DNA from 2 places in the Yinghuangia sp. YIM S10712 genome. Region 1 is predicted to be linked to the other one. Evidence: predicted binding sites of a transcription regulator. Region 1 holds the regulator's gene; the other holds the start of a gene.

Region 1 (7,871 bases):
GTTGGAAGGTGACGCTTGTGCCGTCCGGCGCGACCTGCCACGACTTCGCCAATTGCGGCTGCGGAACCAAGTTCCGGTCGTATGCGGTCAGCGTGTTGAAGACCAGTCGCGAAAGAACGGAGAAGGAGTTCTGGGTGAAGAGCAGCGCGGGCGTGAAGTCCACCATGCTGCCTATCTGAAGAGTCCCGCCTCTCTTCGGGGTTCCGCTCGACCCACCTCCTGCCGGGTTCGTGTTCTCGTCCACGGCCGACTTGCATCCGGCCGACGCCAGCAGGACAGCGCCGGCCCCGGCGGCGCGCAGAACGGTCCGGCGGCTGGTGTCGAGGGAAGGAACAGCAGGCATGGCAAAACTCCTCTGGACTGATTCGAGGCAGGGGAATACGCACGCACGGCACGGAATCGGCCGCGAGCGGAAGCGATGTGGGGGTACGTCAGACGCGAATGCCGGGGAAATCAAGTACGACGGCCGGGGCAATGCGCCGCCGGACCGTGATCCCGGGCGAAAAGAAGGTGAAGATCAGCGGACGGCACAGATGGCGCCCGCGACACGACAGAAGTCGATGTGGCGGCGCGAAACGAGGGCCATGTCCGAACTCACGGGCACGACTTTGGCAGGAGCGGGCGAATCCGGTCAATGATGTCTTGCCAAGTGGACACTTGTTAACAAGTTATTGCGCAAAGGGAGTTCGTGTCCGTAACGCCGTTCTCGCGGCAACGCGCGTTTTCCCGCCGGCTCTTCACTCCGGCGCGGTCACGAAATCGATCAGCTCTTCCACCCGGCCCAGCAGCGCCGGCTCCAGATCCCGGAACGACGCCACATGCCCGAGAATCCACCGCCACGTCTCGCCCGTGCACGTCGTACGCCCGAGCCCCGCGTTGACGCCGTCCTTCCACGCCACACCGCGCGGCACATCCGGCCACGCCGCGATCCCCAGCACCGACGGTTTGACGGCCTGCCAGATGTCGACGAACGGGTGCCCGGTGACCAGCACATCACCGCCGTATGGCCCGCCCGCCACCTCGGCGGCGATGCGGTTCTCCTTCGACCCCGGCACCAAGTGGTCGACCAGCACGCCCAGCCGCCGTCCCGGTCCGGGGCGGAACTCGCGTACGACGTCCGGGAGATGGTCCACGCCCTCCAGACACTCCACCACGACGCCCTCGATGCGCAGGTCGTCTCCCCACACCCGCTCGACGAGCTCGGCGTCGTGCCGCCCTTCGACGTAGATGCGCCCGGCCCGGGCCACTCGCGCGCGGGCGTCCGGCACCGCGAGCGAGCCCGAAGCCGTCCGCGCCGAGCGGGTCGGAGCCGTGTGCGAGACCACCGGCCGCACCAGCGTCACCACGACCCCGTCGACCATGAAGCCGCGCGGCTCCATCGGGAACACCCGGTGGGCGCCGTGCCGGTCCTCCAGCGTCACCGTGAAGCCCTCCGGGGTCTTCTCCACACGCACGACGGCACCGCAGAACCCCGTCTCCACCTCTTCGACCACCAGATCCCGGACGGCCTCGACCTCGGGAACGGGCGCGGGCTTCTTCCACGGCGGGGTCAGGTCGGGGCCGTAACTCCTGCTGCGCATGGCAGACGACGCTAGCGGGCCGCCCGCGTTCACCCGTTCAGGCGCGCCGGGCGGAACCCGGGGCGAGGTCCAGCAGGTGATAGCCGCGCGTCACGGCGGCGGTGACCGCAGGGGCGTCCCACGGCCAGGCACCGCGTGCCACGGCCTCCTCGACCGAGCGCCCCCGGGCGTGCCAGCGCCGTATCTCGGCGGCCACACCGGCGATCTCGCGTCGCTGTTCGTCGGCGAACACGGTGTCGACCATCTCGCCGTGGCCCGGGAGAACGCCCCGGACCCCGCCCGTGTCGTCCGGCCCGTCCGCGTCGCCCGCCGCCAGGCAAGCGATGTCCAGCGCCCCGCGGATCGCGTCCGGCCACGTGAACGGAAACGAGTCGGGGCCACAGGCCGGCGGCCCCGACTGCTCGACCAGGTCGCCGGCCACCACGAGGCCGCAGTGCGGCACGTACACCACAAGATCGGCGCAGGTGTGCGCCCCGTCCGGGACCGCCTCCAGCACCAGCGACCGGTCACTGCCCACCGCGTACACCTCGGCTCCTCCGCGGGTGACCAGCCGGGTCGGCGGCACGATCCGCACGGCGGCCATGTCCGCCTCCGGCATCCCGAAGCGCACAGCGTCGGTGCGTCCCTCTTCGCCCCGGATCCGCAGATAGTCCGGCAGTGCTTCGTGACCGATCACACACGCGTCCGGAAACTGCCGCAGAACCTCGGCGTTGCCGTAGCAGTGGTCGAAGTGACCGTGCGTGTTGACCACGGCCAGCGCGCGGTACGGCAGGTCGTGCGCCTCCAGGGCCGCCGCAAGCCCGGCGAGCAGCAGACGCGTCTCGCGCTCGTACGAGCCGGTGTCGATCAGCGCGAAGCCGTCGCGCCCCGCGACAGCGGTCACATTCAGCTTCAGCGCGGGCACCTGCGCCACGAAAACGCCTGGTCCGACAGGCCGCCAGGGGTCACAGCCGATGTGTTCCGCATGTACCATCCGTCGACCCTTGCACAGACGGCAGGGTACGGACCGAACGGCGTCACCGTACACTGGCACTCCAGGCAGACGAGTGCCAGGCAGGTCAGGGAGGTGCGCAGGTGCTCGACGACCGCAAGCTCGACGTGTTGCGCGCCATCGTGCAGGACTACGTCGCCACCCATGAGCCCGTCGGATCGAAGGCGCTCGCGGAACGGCACAACCTCGGGGTGTCCCCGGCGACGATCCGCAACGACATGGCGGCGTTGGAGGAAGAGGGCTACATCGCCCAGCCTCACACCAGCGCGGGGCGCGTACCCACCGACAAGGGCTACCGGCTCTTCGTCGACCGGCTCGCCGGGATCAAGCCCCTCTCCACTCCGGAGCGCCGTGCGATCCAGCTCTTCCTGGACGGCGCCGTCGACCTCGACGACGTCGTGGGACGCACCGTCCGCCTGCTCGCGCAGCTCACCCACCAGGTCGCGGTCGTGCAGTACCCGTCGCTGACCCGCTCCACGATCCGCCACGTCGAGTTGCTCACACTCGCCCCGACGCGGATCATGCTCGTCCTCATCACCAACACCGGCCGGGTCGAGCAGCGCGTCATCGAGGGCCCCGAACCGGTCGGCGAGAACCTCCTCGCCGATCTGCGCGCCCGCATCAACAGCATCGTGGTCGGCAAGCGCTTCGCCGACGTCGCGCAACTCGTCCAGGACCTCGGCGAGTCCTTCACCGCCGAGGACCGGCCGATCGTCACCACCGTCCTGGCCACATTGCTCGATACCCTGGTGGAGCAGCAGGAAGAACGAGTCGTCCTCGCGGGAACCGCCAACCTCACCCGGTTCGGCACCGATTTCCCGATGACGATCCGCCCGGTGCTCGAAGCCCTGGAGGAGCACGTCGTGCTCCTGCGTCTGCTCGGTGAGGCCACCGAGCCGGCGATGGTGGTGCGTATCGGGCACGAGAACATGCACGAAGGGCTGGCCGCCACCTCGGTGGTGTCCGTCGGGTACGGCAGCGGCGACGAAGCCCTCGCCAAACTCGGCGTGCTCGGGCCGACCAGGATGGACTACCCCGGAACGATGGGAGCGGTACGCGCCGTGGCACGGTACGTCGGACAGATTCTCGCGGAGTCGTAGTTGACCACTGATTACTACGAAGTCCTGGGTGTTCGGCGCGATGCCACGCCTGAGGAGATCAAGAAGGCCTTCCGCCGCCTGGCCCGCGAACTTCACCCGGATGTGAATCCGGACCCGAAGACGCAGGAGCGCTTCAAGGAGATCAACGCGGCCTACGAGGTCCTGTCCGATCCGCAGAAGCGCCAGATGTACGACCTCGGCGGCGACCCGCTCGGGAACCCGGCCGCCGGCGCCGGAGGCGGCTTCGGCGCGGGCTTCGGCTTCAGCGACATCATGGACGCGTTCTTCGGCCAGGCCAGCCAGCGCGGACCGCGCTCGCGGACGCGGCGCGGCCAGGACGCCATGATCCGCATCGAGGTGCAGTTGGAGGAGGCGGCGTTCGGCACGACCCGGGAGATCCAGGTCGACACCGCCGTCACCTGCAACACGTGCAACGGCGAGGGCGCGGCCCCCGGCACCACCGCCCAGACCTGCGACATGTGCCGTGGCCGCGGCGAGGTCAGCCAGGTCACCCGGTCCTTCCTCGGCCAGGTCATGACGTCGCGGCCGTGTCCGCAGTGCCAGGGCTTCGGCACGGTCGTGCCGAGCCCGTGCCCGGAGTGCGCGGGCGACGGGCGGGTCCGGGCGCGGCGCACACTTACCGTCAAGATCCCGGCCGGCGTCGACTCCGGCACCCGCATCCAGCTCGCCGGCGAAGGCGAGGTCGGACCGGGCGGCGGCCCCGCGGGTGACCTTTACGTCGAGATCTCCGAGGTTCCGCACCCCACCTTCCAGCGGCGCGGCGACGACCTGCACTGCACGGTGACGCTCCCGATGACCGCGGCGGCGCTGGGCACCAAGGTTCCGCTGGAGACCCTGGACGGCGTCGCCGAGATCGACATCCGACCGGGCACCCAGTCCGGCCAGTCGATCCCGCTGCACGGCAGAGGCATCACCCACCTGCGCGGCGGCGGCAGAGGCGACCTCATCGTGCACGTCGAGGTGCAGACGCCGACCAAGCTCGACCCCGAGCAGGAGGAGCTGCTGCGCAGGCTCGCCAAGCTGCGCGCCGAGGAGCGCCCGCAGGGACAGTTCTCACCGGGCCAGCAAGGGCTGTTCTCCCGCTTGAAGGACGCGTTCAACGGCCGGTAGCCGCGAGGGCCGGGGCGCGGGGCGGCTTCGTCCCGCGGACGCGAACTTCCGTACGAACCACCGGAGTGCTTCATGAGCGCCCCCGTCTTCCTCAGCGACGACCCGGCCCTGCGCACCGGTCGCAGGGTCGTGCTGGACGGGTCCGAGGGACGGCACGCCGTCACCGTCCGCCGCCTCACCGTCGGCGAGGACATCGTGCTCACCGACGGGCACGGCCTGTCCGTGCGCGGCACGGTCGCGGTCGTCGAGGGCAAGGACACCTTGCACGTCGACGTCCTTGAGCGCGCCGAGGAACCGCCGCCCGCGCCGCGTCTCGTCCTCGTGCAGGCGTTGCCCAAGGGCGACCGCGGCGAGCTCGCCGTCGAGACGATGACCGAAGTGGGCGTCGACGTGATCGTGCCGTGGGCGGCCGCGCGCTGCGTCACGCAGTGGCGGGGGGACCGCGGTGCCAAGTCCCTGGCGAAGTGGCGGGCGACCGCCCGCGAGGCGGGCAAGCAGGCCCGGCGCGTGCATCTGCCCGAGGTCACCGAGCTCATGACGACCCGTCAGGTCGCACAACTGCTTCGCACGGCCGCGCTCGCCGGTGTTCTCCACGAGGCGGCGAGCGAACCGCTCGCGGCGCTGGACGTGCCCGGCGAGGGAGACCTTGTGCTGGTGGTGGGCCCGGAAGGCGGCGTCGCGCCGGAGGAGCTGGCGGCGTTCGCGGAGGCGGGGGCCGGGGCCTACCGGCTCGGCCCGACCGTGCTGCGCACGTCCACGGCGGGAGTATCGGCGGCTTCTGTGGTCATGGCCCGTTCGGGGCGCTGGGCCTGACCCGCCGGCCGATAGCATCGCGCCGAACCGTGACTCACGAGGAGGTACACATGGCGGCCGGGGAACCCGAGGCGGACTGCCTGTTCTGCAAGATCGTCGCGGGCGACGTCCCCGCCACGGTCGTACGCGAGACGAAGGACGTCATCGCGTTCGCCGACATCAACCCGCAGGCGCCCGTCCACATCCTGGTTATCCCGCGCGCGCATTACCAGAACGCCGGCGAACTGGGCGTGATCGAGCCGGAGTTGGCCGGCACGCTCCTCGCCGAGGCGGCCGCCGTCGCGGCCGACGAGGGCCTCGACGAGAACGGATACCGACTGGTCTTCAACACCGGCGCCGGGGCCGGGCAGACGGTATTCCACGTCCACGCACACCTGCTCGGCGGCCGCGGCCTCAACTGGCCGCCCGGATAAGCCGGAACGCACGCGCGACGCGGCGCGTCGGTCACACGGACCGGACGTCCACGTTTCTGCCGTCCGGGTCCCGGACCACGTGCCGACCCGGCGGCAGCGCACCACCGTGCACCGTGAAGCCCAGGCGTACGGCCCCGGTCACGCGCGCCGGCGTGGCCGGATAAATCTCGAACACGCCGCCGTCGGCCAGGACGGCCGCGTGGTGCTCCGGGCCCTCGCCGTGCCGCTCGCGCGTGAACTCCAGGCCCAGCCCGGTGTAGAAGTCGACGCACGCGGCGACCCGCGTCGTGTGGATGACGAGCAGATGCATCCGCGCCTCGGCCATGGCGCGAGCGTACCGGCGCGTTCGGCGGGCGAATAACCCCGCGCGGCCGACTTCCCGCGTCCGCACAATGGTCGCCATGTCACCCCGCGAACTCGTCGTCCTCGGCACGGCCAGCCAGGCGCCGACCCGGCACCGCAACCACAACGGCTACCTGCTGCGCTGGGACCGCGAAGGGCTGCTCTTCGACCCGGGCGAAGGCACCCAGCGCCAGATGCTGTACGCCGGAGTCTCGGCGTCCGACATCACCCGCATCTGCGTCACGCACTTCCACGGCGACCACTGCCTGGGACTGCCCGGGGTGATCCAGCGCATCAACCTCGACCGGGTCGCGCACGACGTCACGGCGTACTTCCCGGCTTCCGGGCAGCGGTTCTTCGACCGGCTCCACCATGCCAGCGTCTTCCACGAGGAAGCCGTCCTGCACGAACACCCGCTCGACGGCGACAGTGTCTCCGTACCCCTGCCGGAACTCACTTTGGAGGCGCGGCGCCTCTCCCACCCGGTCGAGTCGTACGGCTTCCGGCTCGTCGAACCCGACAGCCGCCGCATGCTGCCCGAACGCCTGCGCGAACTCGGCATCGCCGGCCCCGACGTGGGGCGCCTGCAACGCGAGGGCGCCGTCGAGGCCGACGGCCGCGTGGTGCGCCTCGACGAGGTCAGCGAACCACACAAGGGCCTAAGAGTCGCCTTCGTGATGGACACCCGCCGCTGCGACGCCGTCGCCGAACTCGCCGAAGGCGCCGACATGTTCGTGTGCGAATCAACGTTCTTGGACGCCGAGGCCGACCTCGCGCGCACACACGGCCACATGACCGCGGCCGAGGCCGCCGCAACGGCCCGGGACGCCGGCGTGCGCCTGCTCGTCCTGACGCACTTCTCGCAGCGCTACAACGACCCGCAGGCCTTTCTCGCGGAGGCCCGCGAGCACTTCGACGGTGAGATCGCGGTCGCCGCCGACCTCGACCGCATCCCGGTCCCGAAACGGCTCCGGTCCGCTCGGGGAGAGACGGGGAAGTCATGATCATCGGGCGGAAAAGACCACGAGCCCGTCAAGGGCGAAGAGCTACCATTGCCGCAGGAAACAACCATCACCCGAGCAACGGAAAGTAGGCGTGATCAGGCCGTAAGGCCGCCCATGGCTTCCACACGACACGCTCGCGGCGCCGACCGGAACGCCGAGGCCAACGGTTCCGCGGACTCCACGGAATCCGCAGAGACGTCGGAGCAGGCGCAGGTCAAGATCGTGATCCCGGCGAAGCACCCGATGGTCGCACTGCTCGGCTCGGGCGACTCGATCCTCCGGGTCATCGAGGACGCCTTCCCCACTGCGGACATCCACGTGCGCGGCAACGAGGTCAACACGACCGGCCCCCGCGACGACATCGACCTCATCAAACGCCTGTTCGACGAGATGATGCTCGTCCTGCGCACCGGCCAGCCCCTGACCCCCGAAGCGGTGGAGCGCTCCATCGCGATGCTCCGCTCCGGCGGCGACGCGGCGCCCGCCGAGGTGCTGAC
Region 2 (7,871 bases), on a different contig from region 1:
CCGAGCAGGACCGCGAACGGCTCGCGGCCGACGTGTGGCCGGGCGCACAGGACGGCGTGGCCGAGGCCGCGCGGGTCGCCCTGCCGCACGTAGTGGATCGCGCCCAGTTCGCTCGACTCGCGTACGCGGCGCAGGCGGTCGGTGTCGCCCTTCGCGGCCAGGGCCTCTTCGAGTTCGTACGCGCGGTCGAAGTGGTCTTCCAGGGGGCGCTTGTTGCGGCCGGTGACCATGAGGATGTCGTGCAGGCCGGCCGCGACGGCTTCCTCGACGACGTACTGGATGGCCGGTTTGTCGACGACCGGCAGCATTTCCTTGGGGGTCGCCTTGGTCGCGGGCAGGAAGCGTGTGCCCAGTCCGGCCGCGGGGACGACGGCTTTGCTGATGCCCCTGGTCCGGGGCGTGGTCGCCGAGTTCATGGTCGATGACTTTAATCGGGTCATCTGAACGGCGCGTGAGAAAGCGGGCCGATTGCCTGAAAGCCGCCTGAGAGCGGGATTTGGAGTCGCTTCATGGGTGACGGAACAGCGCGCGACCGGGCGGAGTCCGCAGGTCAAGCCGGGTTTGGGGGCAGGTCGGAGCGCGATTCCGCGACGCGGCGGGCCGCCGCCACACGGGCTGCGACGGGGGCTGCGGCGACGGGACCGGGACCGGCCGCCTTGGAGGGTCCGGCCGCGGACAAGGCGGCGTTGCGGGCTCGGCTGGTGGCCGCACGCCTGCGGCTGGACACGTCCGAACGGGTGAACGCGGCGCGGGCGACCGGTGCGGCGCTGCGATCGCTGCCGGAGCTCGCGGCAGCGCGGACGGTCGCGGCGTACGTCCCGGTCGGCTCGGAGCCCGGCCCTCGCGACATGGGCGAGGTGCTGGCCGGGAGGGGGCGGCGGGTGCTGCTGCCGGTCCTGCTGTCGGACAACGACCTGGACTGGGCGGAGTACGACGGACCGGCGTCGCTCGTGGCGGCCGGGCGGGGTCTGCGGGAGCCGGCGGGGCCGAGGCTCGGGCCCGCCGCGGTGGGGCAGGCGGATCTCGTGGTGGTTCCGGGGCTTGCGGTGGACCGGCGGGGAATGCGGCTGGGGCGTGGCGGCGGCTCGTACGACCGGGCGCTCGCGCGGCTTGCGCCGGGCGCGTTCACCGTCGTGCTGCTGTACGGCGGTGAACTCCTCGACGCGGTGCCGACGGAGCCGCACGACCGGCCCGTGTGTGCGGCGATCACGCCGGAGCGGACGGTGCGTTTCTGAGACGGCGGGAAACGCCCGCGCGCGACCGGGGAAAGGTGTCCTCGGTCGCGCGCGGGCGGGTCTTGGTCGTTTGTCGGTGGCTGTTGGTCGTTTTCCGGCGTCAGTCCGCTCCGGACGACGTCGAGGACGGCGAGCGGGAAGACGTGGCCGAAGAGGTCGCGGTCGAAGTGGGTGTCGACGTCGATCGCCCGGTCGCCGTCGCGGACTCCGAGGGGCCGGGTTGCGGCGACGGCGACAGGCCGGGTGTTGCCCCGTCCGTCGGCGGAGGCGCGCCGGCCCCCGGCTGCGGTCCCTCGGGCTCAAGCGTCAACGTGTGCTTGGCCGCCGCCTCGACGGCGGGCCGGGTGAACGCCCAGGGCAGCGTGCGGCCCTTTTTCCACAGCTCGGTCTGGTCGGTGTAGTTGTCGTGCCAGACGTGGCCGGACGCGCCGGTGAGATTGATCCACCGCGAGGCGTCCAGATTCGACAGGTCGACGACCATGCGCATGGACGGCACGGTGGTCACCTCGTAGCCGCGCGCGGCGTTCCAGCCGGTCGCGTCCACGAGGCCTTCACCGCCGCCGAGTTCGTATTCGCCGCGATTGAGCATCCACTGCACGATGCCGGGGCCGTCGGTGCCGAGGGTCTGGTTCTTCAGCTCCAGCGTGTGCAGGCGCCCCCAGCTCCAGGTGTCGATGTCCTTGCCCATCTTGGCGGTGAGCTCCTTGCGGGCGGCGGTCATCGCCTTGAGCAGGAGCGCGTCGCGCGTGGTGATCGTGCCGGGGTCGTCGGAGATGTTCCACCAGGGGCTTTCGGCGTCCGACAGCAGATTGCGGACGACCTCGAACCAGCGGTCGCCGCCGTCGGGCAGGGCGGTGTTGTCGTCGCGTTCGCCGCAGTTGGTCTTGCCGTTGGTCGGGTCCAACTGGCAGTCGCCGGTTGCGCGTACCGAGAACGGCATCTTGTCGCCGAACGCGAGCATGAGCAGTTGGCGCCATACGCCGTTGAAGTAGGCGGCGGCCTTGGAGTCGGACGTCTGGCGGGCGTCCCAGTCCTTGAGCAGGTTCTGCGCCTCGCGGACCCAGGGGTCGTCGACCTCGACCGCCAGCAGGTACGGAACCAAGGTGTCTGCGATGGGGTTGCGGTCGTCCATCTGCATGTCGGCCATGGCCTGCGGGTCGATCTTGGGCTTGGTGTTGATCATGTCGATGATGCGTTGGCTGCGCGATCCGTACCCCCAGTCCGTGGTCAGGGTGTACGGGTAAGTCGGTGTCGTGACCGCGTTGTTGGCGGTGACGATGAAGCCCTCCGGCGGGTTGAAGGTGTTCGGCAGGGAATCGAACGGGATCATGCTGTCCCACTCGTACTTCGGGTCCCAGCCGTAGGCGGGCCAGCGGCCGTCGCCGGCGAGCCGGATCGGGATGCGCCCGGGGGCCTGGTAGCCGATGTTGCCCTCGACGTCGGCGTAGACGACGTTCTGCGACGGCACTTCGAACGAGCGCAGCGCCTCGCGGAACGAATTCCAGTCAGTGGCGCGGTTGAGCTGGAACACCGACTCCATCGTCGTGCCCGGGTCGAGCGCGGTCCAGCGGAGGGCGACGGCGAACCCGTCCTCGCGCTGCGGCCCGGGGTCCGGGATCGGGGCGTCCTTGCCGACATCCTCCATCTCGTCGGACGCCTCGGACAGGATGGGCCCGTGCCTGGTGGAGCGCACGGTGATGGTGCGGTCGTCGCCGCCGGAGACCTTGACGACCTCGGTGCGGACCTCGTCGAACGGCTGGTAGGCGCCGTTGTACAGGTACCCGGTGTCGGTGACCTTCTCCAGATACAGGTCGGTGACGTCGGCGCCCAGGTTGGTCAGGCCCCACGCGATCTTCTGGTTGTGGCCGATTATCACGCCCGGCATGCCGGCGAAGGTGTAGCCGGACACGTCGTAGGCGCACTGCGGGCCGACGACGCGGCAGTGCAAGCCCATTTGGTACCAGGCCGACGGCAGCGAGGCCGACAAGTGCGGGTCGTTGGCCAGCAGCGGTTTGCCGGTGGTCGTGCGGCTGCCGGACACCACCCAGGAGTTGGAGCCGACGCCCGACGAGCGGTCGGTGAAGATCGGCGGCAACTGCTCCAGGGTCTTCGAGAGTTCGGTGAGGGCGGCGGATGCGCTCTTGGACGGCACGACAGGTGCTGCGTCCTGGCGGAACGTCTCGACCGTCGGGTTGCCCTCCTTGACGACGGCGCCGCCGGTCACGATCGTCTGGTTGCGCTCGTACGGGTACGGCGGGTACAGCTCGTCGATCTGATTGACGGTGAGCTTCTCCGACAGCAGCGCGCGGTCGATCTCGTCCTGGAGGTTGGCGCGCAGGTCCCAGGCCATCGCCTTGAGCCACGCGACCGAGTCGACGGCGGTCCACGGCTCGGGCTTGTAGTCGTCGTGGACGAAGCCGAGCAGCGTGTACTCGAAGGACAGTTCGTCGCCGTCACGGCCCTTCAGGTACGCGTTGACGCCGGCGGCGTACGCCTCGACGTAGGCGCGCGCCTCCGGGGTCAGTTTGTCCACTTCCTGTTGGGCGACGCGGTGCCAGCCGAGGGTGCGCAGGAAGATGTCGTTGTCGACCTGCGACGAGCCGAACATCTCCGAGAGCCGCCCGGCGGTCATGTGGCGGCGTACGTCCATCTCCCAGAAACGGTCCTGGGCCTGCACGTAGCCCTGGGCGCGGAAGAGGTCTTCCGGGGTGTCGGCGTAAATCTGCGGGATGCCGTTCTTGTCGCGGAGCACTTCGACGTTGCCGGCCAGGCCTTCGATCTTGACGCGGCCGTCGAGATCGGGGAACGACCTGCGGCTGAGGTCGTAGGCGTACCAGCCGAGCGCGCCGACGACGACCGCGAGCACGACCACTAGCGCGATGGCGGCGTTGCGGAGCCGGCGCATGCGGCGCTTGGGGCGCGAGGCGGTCGCCTTGGCGGAGCGCTCGGCGACGTGTTGCACGCCGGGGGGAAGCTGGGGCTCGGTCGTCTGCGGAGTCTCGGCGGGCACCTCGGAAGTCGCGGCATGCGGCTCCGCCGCGTTCGGGACACCGGGGGCGCCAGGGGCGCCCGGCGCTCGTGGTGCTGCGGTGTCCGCCGGGTGGTTGCCTGGAACGTCCGCGAGATCCGGTACGGACGACTCGGGCTGGTCCGGGCCGGGCGTGTGCGAGGCGGGCATCAAGATCCTTCACGATCGGTGCGGCAAGGACACCTTAGAGCCGAGTCGGTCGCGACGACCGACGCCCTCGCAAGCCGCGGCCCGGCCGCTCGGCGGGGGCGCGATCGACCAGCGTTTTCGGGGTACTTGGCGAGCGGAACGCGGTGACTTCGGGACGGATCCTTCACTTTGGTAAAATATTCGCCAGGCGAAAGTAATGGTCCGTCAGGAAGCTTGTGCAGCCCTGGCGATCGCAGTCTCGCCATATCCAATTGTTGACGACGCGTCCGATCGTCGAGGTGGCCGGACCGACGACCACCGGAGGTGCCGTTCGTGACCGTGGACGAGTTGAACAACGTTCTCGCCCTCGGTGCACTGGTTCTTCTGGTCGCCGTGGTCGCGGTGCGCCTCGCGACCCGAACCGGCATGCCCAGCCTGCTGATCTACCTCGGCCTCGGCATGCTGATCGGCGGCGAGGGCTTCGGCATCAACTACAACAACGCGGAGCTGACCCAGACGCTCAGCTACGCGGCACTCGTGCTGATCCTGACCGAGGGCGGCATCAGCACCAACTGGCAGCAGATCAAACCCGCGGTGCCGGCCGCCGCGATGCTGTCGACCGTCGGCGTCGGGGTGAGCGTCGGAATCGTCGCGTGCACCGCGAAGTTCGTGCTCGACATCAACTGGACGACGGCGATCCTGATGGGCGCGATCGTCTCCTCGACGGACGCCGCGGCGGTTTTCTCGGTGCTGCGCACGCTCCCGCTGCCGAAGCGGCTCACCGGGATGCTGGAGGCCGAATCAGGCTTCAACGACGCGCCGGTGGTCATCCTCGTCGTGACGTTCGCGCACTCCGGATCGCACCCCTGGCACATCGTGGTCGGCGAGATCGTCCTCGAACTCGCGATCGGCGCCGCCATCGGGCTGGTACTGGGCAAGATCGGCTCCTGGGGCCTGCGGCACATCGCACTTCCCGCGTCCGGCCTGTATCCGATCGCGGTCATCACCTTGTGCGTTCTCGCATACGCCACGGGTGCGCTGGCCCACGGCAGCGGCTTCCTCGCGTGCTATCTCGCGGCGCTGGTCCTCGGCAACGCGGCGCTGCCGCACAAGGCGGCGACGCGCGGCTTCGCGAAAGGCGTCGGCTGGATCGCGCAAATCGGACTCTTCGTACTGCTCGGCCTGCTGGTCAATCCACACGAACTGGGCGGTGCCGTGGTTCCGGCGCTCGCCATCGGCACGGTGCTGCTGCTGCTCGCCCGGCCGCTGTCGGTCGTCACGTCGACGTTGCCCTTCCGGGTGCCGTGGCGCGAGCAGGTCATTCTGTCGTGGGCCGGTCTGCGCGGAGCCGTGCCGATCGTGCTGGCGACCATTCCGATCGTGGAAGGCGTGGCCGACGCCAAACGGCTGTTCAACATCACGTTCGTCCTCGTCGTCGTGTTCACCCTGCTCCAAGGGCCGACGCTGCCGTGGATCGCGCGGCACGTCGGCTTCGGCGGGAAACCGCAGACCGAAGACCTCGGCGTCGAGGCGGCGCCACTCGAACGGCTGCGCGGGCACCTGCTGTCGGTGCACGTGCCGCACGGGTCCCGCATACACGGGGTGGAGGTCAGCGAGCTGCGCCTGCCGAAGGGCGCCGCGGTGACGCTGGTCGTGCGGGGCGAGGAGGACAGCTTCGTCCCCGGCCCGTCGACGATGCTCCAGCACGGTGACGAGCTGCTGGTCGTGACGACGGAATCGGTGCGGGACGCGGCGGAACGGCGGCTGCGGGCGGTCAGCCGGGGCGGCAAGCTCGCGGGTTGGTTCGGGGAGCACGGGCGCTAGGTGTTCTGTCCGCTGGATCTCTCCGGGCCCGCGCCCTTGCGATCGCACGCACCACACCACACGTGCCGGCCCGATGAGATCCACCACGCGGGCATCAGGTGTGTCTCGGCCGCGCGGTCGTGGCGGATGGATTCCGGCCGTGTCGGTGTTCTACCGACGTTCGCCGCATCGGCCGATCACGCGGCCGTCGGTGCGTTTTCACGGCCTCCGGACGGCGGACACCGGTGCCCGCGAAGCGGACGTCGGTGGACGTAGCCCCGCCGATGCTGCACCATTGGCACTCGGCAGGTGAGAGTGCCAACACCTGTCTTGCGAAGGAGGACCTGACCGTGCCGACGTACCAGTACCAGTGCACTGCCTGCGGCGAGGGCCTGGAGGCCGTGCAGAAGTTCACGGACGACGCGCTCACCGAGTGCCCGGCCTGCCAGGGGCGGCTGCGCAAGGTGTTCTCCGCCGTGGGCGTGGTGTTCAAGGGCTCCGGCTTCTACCGCACCGACAGCCGCGGCGGATCCAGTTCGTCGTCCGCCCCGGCGGCATCCAACGGGAACGGCTCGTCGTCGTCCGACTCGTCTTCGTCGTCATCGTCGACTTCCTCGTCGTCCTCGTCGTCCTCGTCCTCGGACGGGAAGTCGTCTTCGGCGAAGCCGGCGACCACGACCACCGCCGCTTCCTGACGCGGCCGGTGTCGACGTGGCGGATGTGACCGACGTGACCGAGGCAGTCGCTCCCGCTCCCGGGAGCGTGCTGCCCGACGGCGTGGCCCCGGCCGAGATCGGTGTGATCGGCGGCTCCGGGTTCTACGCGTTCCTGGACGACGTCACCGAAGTGCGGCTGGAGACGCCATACGGCGAGCCCAGCGACGCGTTGTTCTTCGGCGTGGTCGGCGGTCGGCGCGTGGCCTTTCTGCCCAGGCACGGACGCGACCACGCGATTCCGCCCCATCGGATCAACTACCGCGCCAACCTGTGGGCGCTGCGGGCGGCCGGGGCGAGCCAGGTCCTGGCCCCCTGCGCGGTGGGCGGGCTGCGCCCCGATTTGGGCCCGGGAACGCTCGTGGTCCCCGACCAGCTCGTCGACCGCACGTCGGGGCGCGTCCAGACCTACTTCCACGAGGCACCCGCGCCGGTGGTGCACACGTCGTTCGCGGACCCTTACTGTCCGGCAGGCCGCGCGGTCGTCTCCTCGTGCGCGCGTTCGGCCGACTGGGCGCCGGTGGACGACGGGACGCTCGTGGTGATCGAGGGCCCGCGCTTCTCGACGCGCGCCGAGTCGCGGTGGTACAGCGCACAGGGCTGGTCGATCGTCGGCATGACCGGCCACCCCGAAGCCGTGCTGGCACGTGAGCTGGGCTTGTGCTTCACCGCCATCGCGCTGGTCACCGACCTGGACGCGGGTGTCGAGTCCGGCGACGGCGTGACGCATGCCGAGGTGCTCGAAGTCTTCGCGAAGAACGTCGGGCGCCTGCGGACGCTGCTGTTCGACGTGGTCGCGGCGATGCCGGTCAAGCGGTCGTGCGCGTGCGGCGGCGACGAGGCGGTACGGCCGCATTGAGGAGCGGGACCGCGGCCCTCCCGGCCCGCAGGTCGTCCCCCGTCTTCTCTCGGCTTCGCTCGGTTCGCCCGCTGGGCGGCGGCAGACACGGTTCGTCGAGCCGT

The links. The regulator HrcA, encoded in region 1, represses chaperone genes, less so after heat shock. The targets are predictions, from matches to a motif close to TTNGCACTCNGNNNNNCNGAGTGCNAA.
Region 2: a site for HrcA is predicted at 6,491-6,517, ahead of ACRX5W_RS10025 (FmdB family zinc ribbon protein). Genes of this name have one in related genera too.

Annotation. Positions count from the first base shown of each region.
Region 1 covers NZ_JBPKBI010000002.1:396,565-404,435, forward strand. Annotated here, with positions in the region: gene ACRX5W_RS07175 (ABC transporter substrate-binding protein) at 1-343, opposite strand, end outside; gene ACRX5W_RS07180 (putative leader peptide) at 518-586, opposite strand; gene ACRX5W_RS07185 (DUF3097 family protein) at 738-1,580, opposite strand; gene ACRX5W_RS07190 (MBL fold metallo-hydrolase) at 1,618-2,493, opposite strand; gene hrcA (heat-inducible transcriptional repressor HrcA) at 2,655-3,671, shown strand; gene dnaJ (molecular chaperone DnaJ) at 3,672-4,802, shown strand; gene ACRX5W_RS07205 (16S rRNA (uracil(1498)-N(3))-methyltransferase) at 4,875-5,615, shown strand; gene ACRX5W_RS07210 (histidine triad nucleotide-binding protein) at 5,666-6,028, shown strand; gene ACRX5W_RS07215 (VOC family protein) at 6,060-6,353, opposite strand; gene ACRX5W_RS07220 (ribonuclease Z) at 6,430-7,374, shown strand; gene ACRX5W_RS07225 (PhoH family protein) at 7,489-7,871, shown strand, end outside.
Region 2 covers NZ_JBPKBI010000003.1:139,025-146,895, forward strand. Annotated here, with positions in the region: gene ACRX5W_RS10005 (UTP--glucose-1-phosphate uridylyltransferase) at 1-416, opposite strand, end outside; gene ACRX5W_RS10010 (5-formyltetrahydrofolate cyclo-ligase) at 657-1,235, shown strand; gene ACRX5W_RS10015 (penicillin acylase family protein) at 1,336-4,140, opposite strand; gene ACRX5W_RS10020 (potassium/proton antiporter) at 4,726-6,216, shown strand; gene ACRX5W_RS10025 (FmdB family zinc ribbon protein) at 6,546-6,890, shown strand; gene ACRX5W_RS10030 (S-methyl-5'-thioadenosine phosphorylase) at 6,925-7,767, shown strand.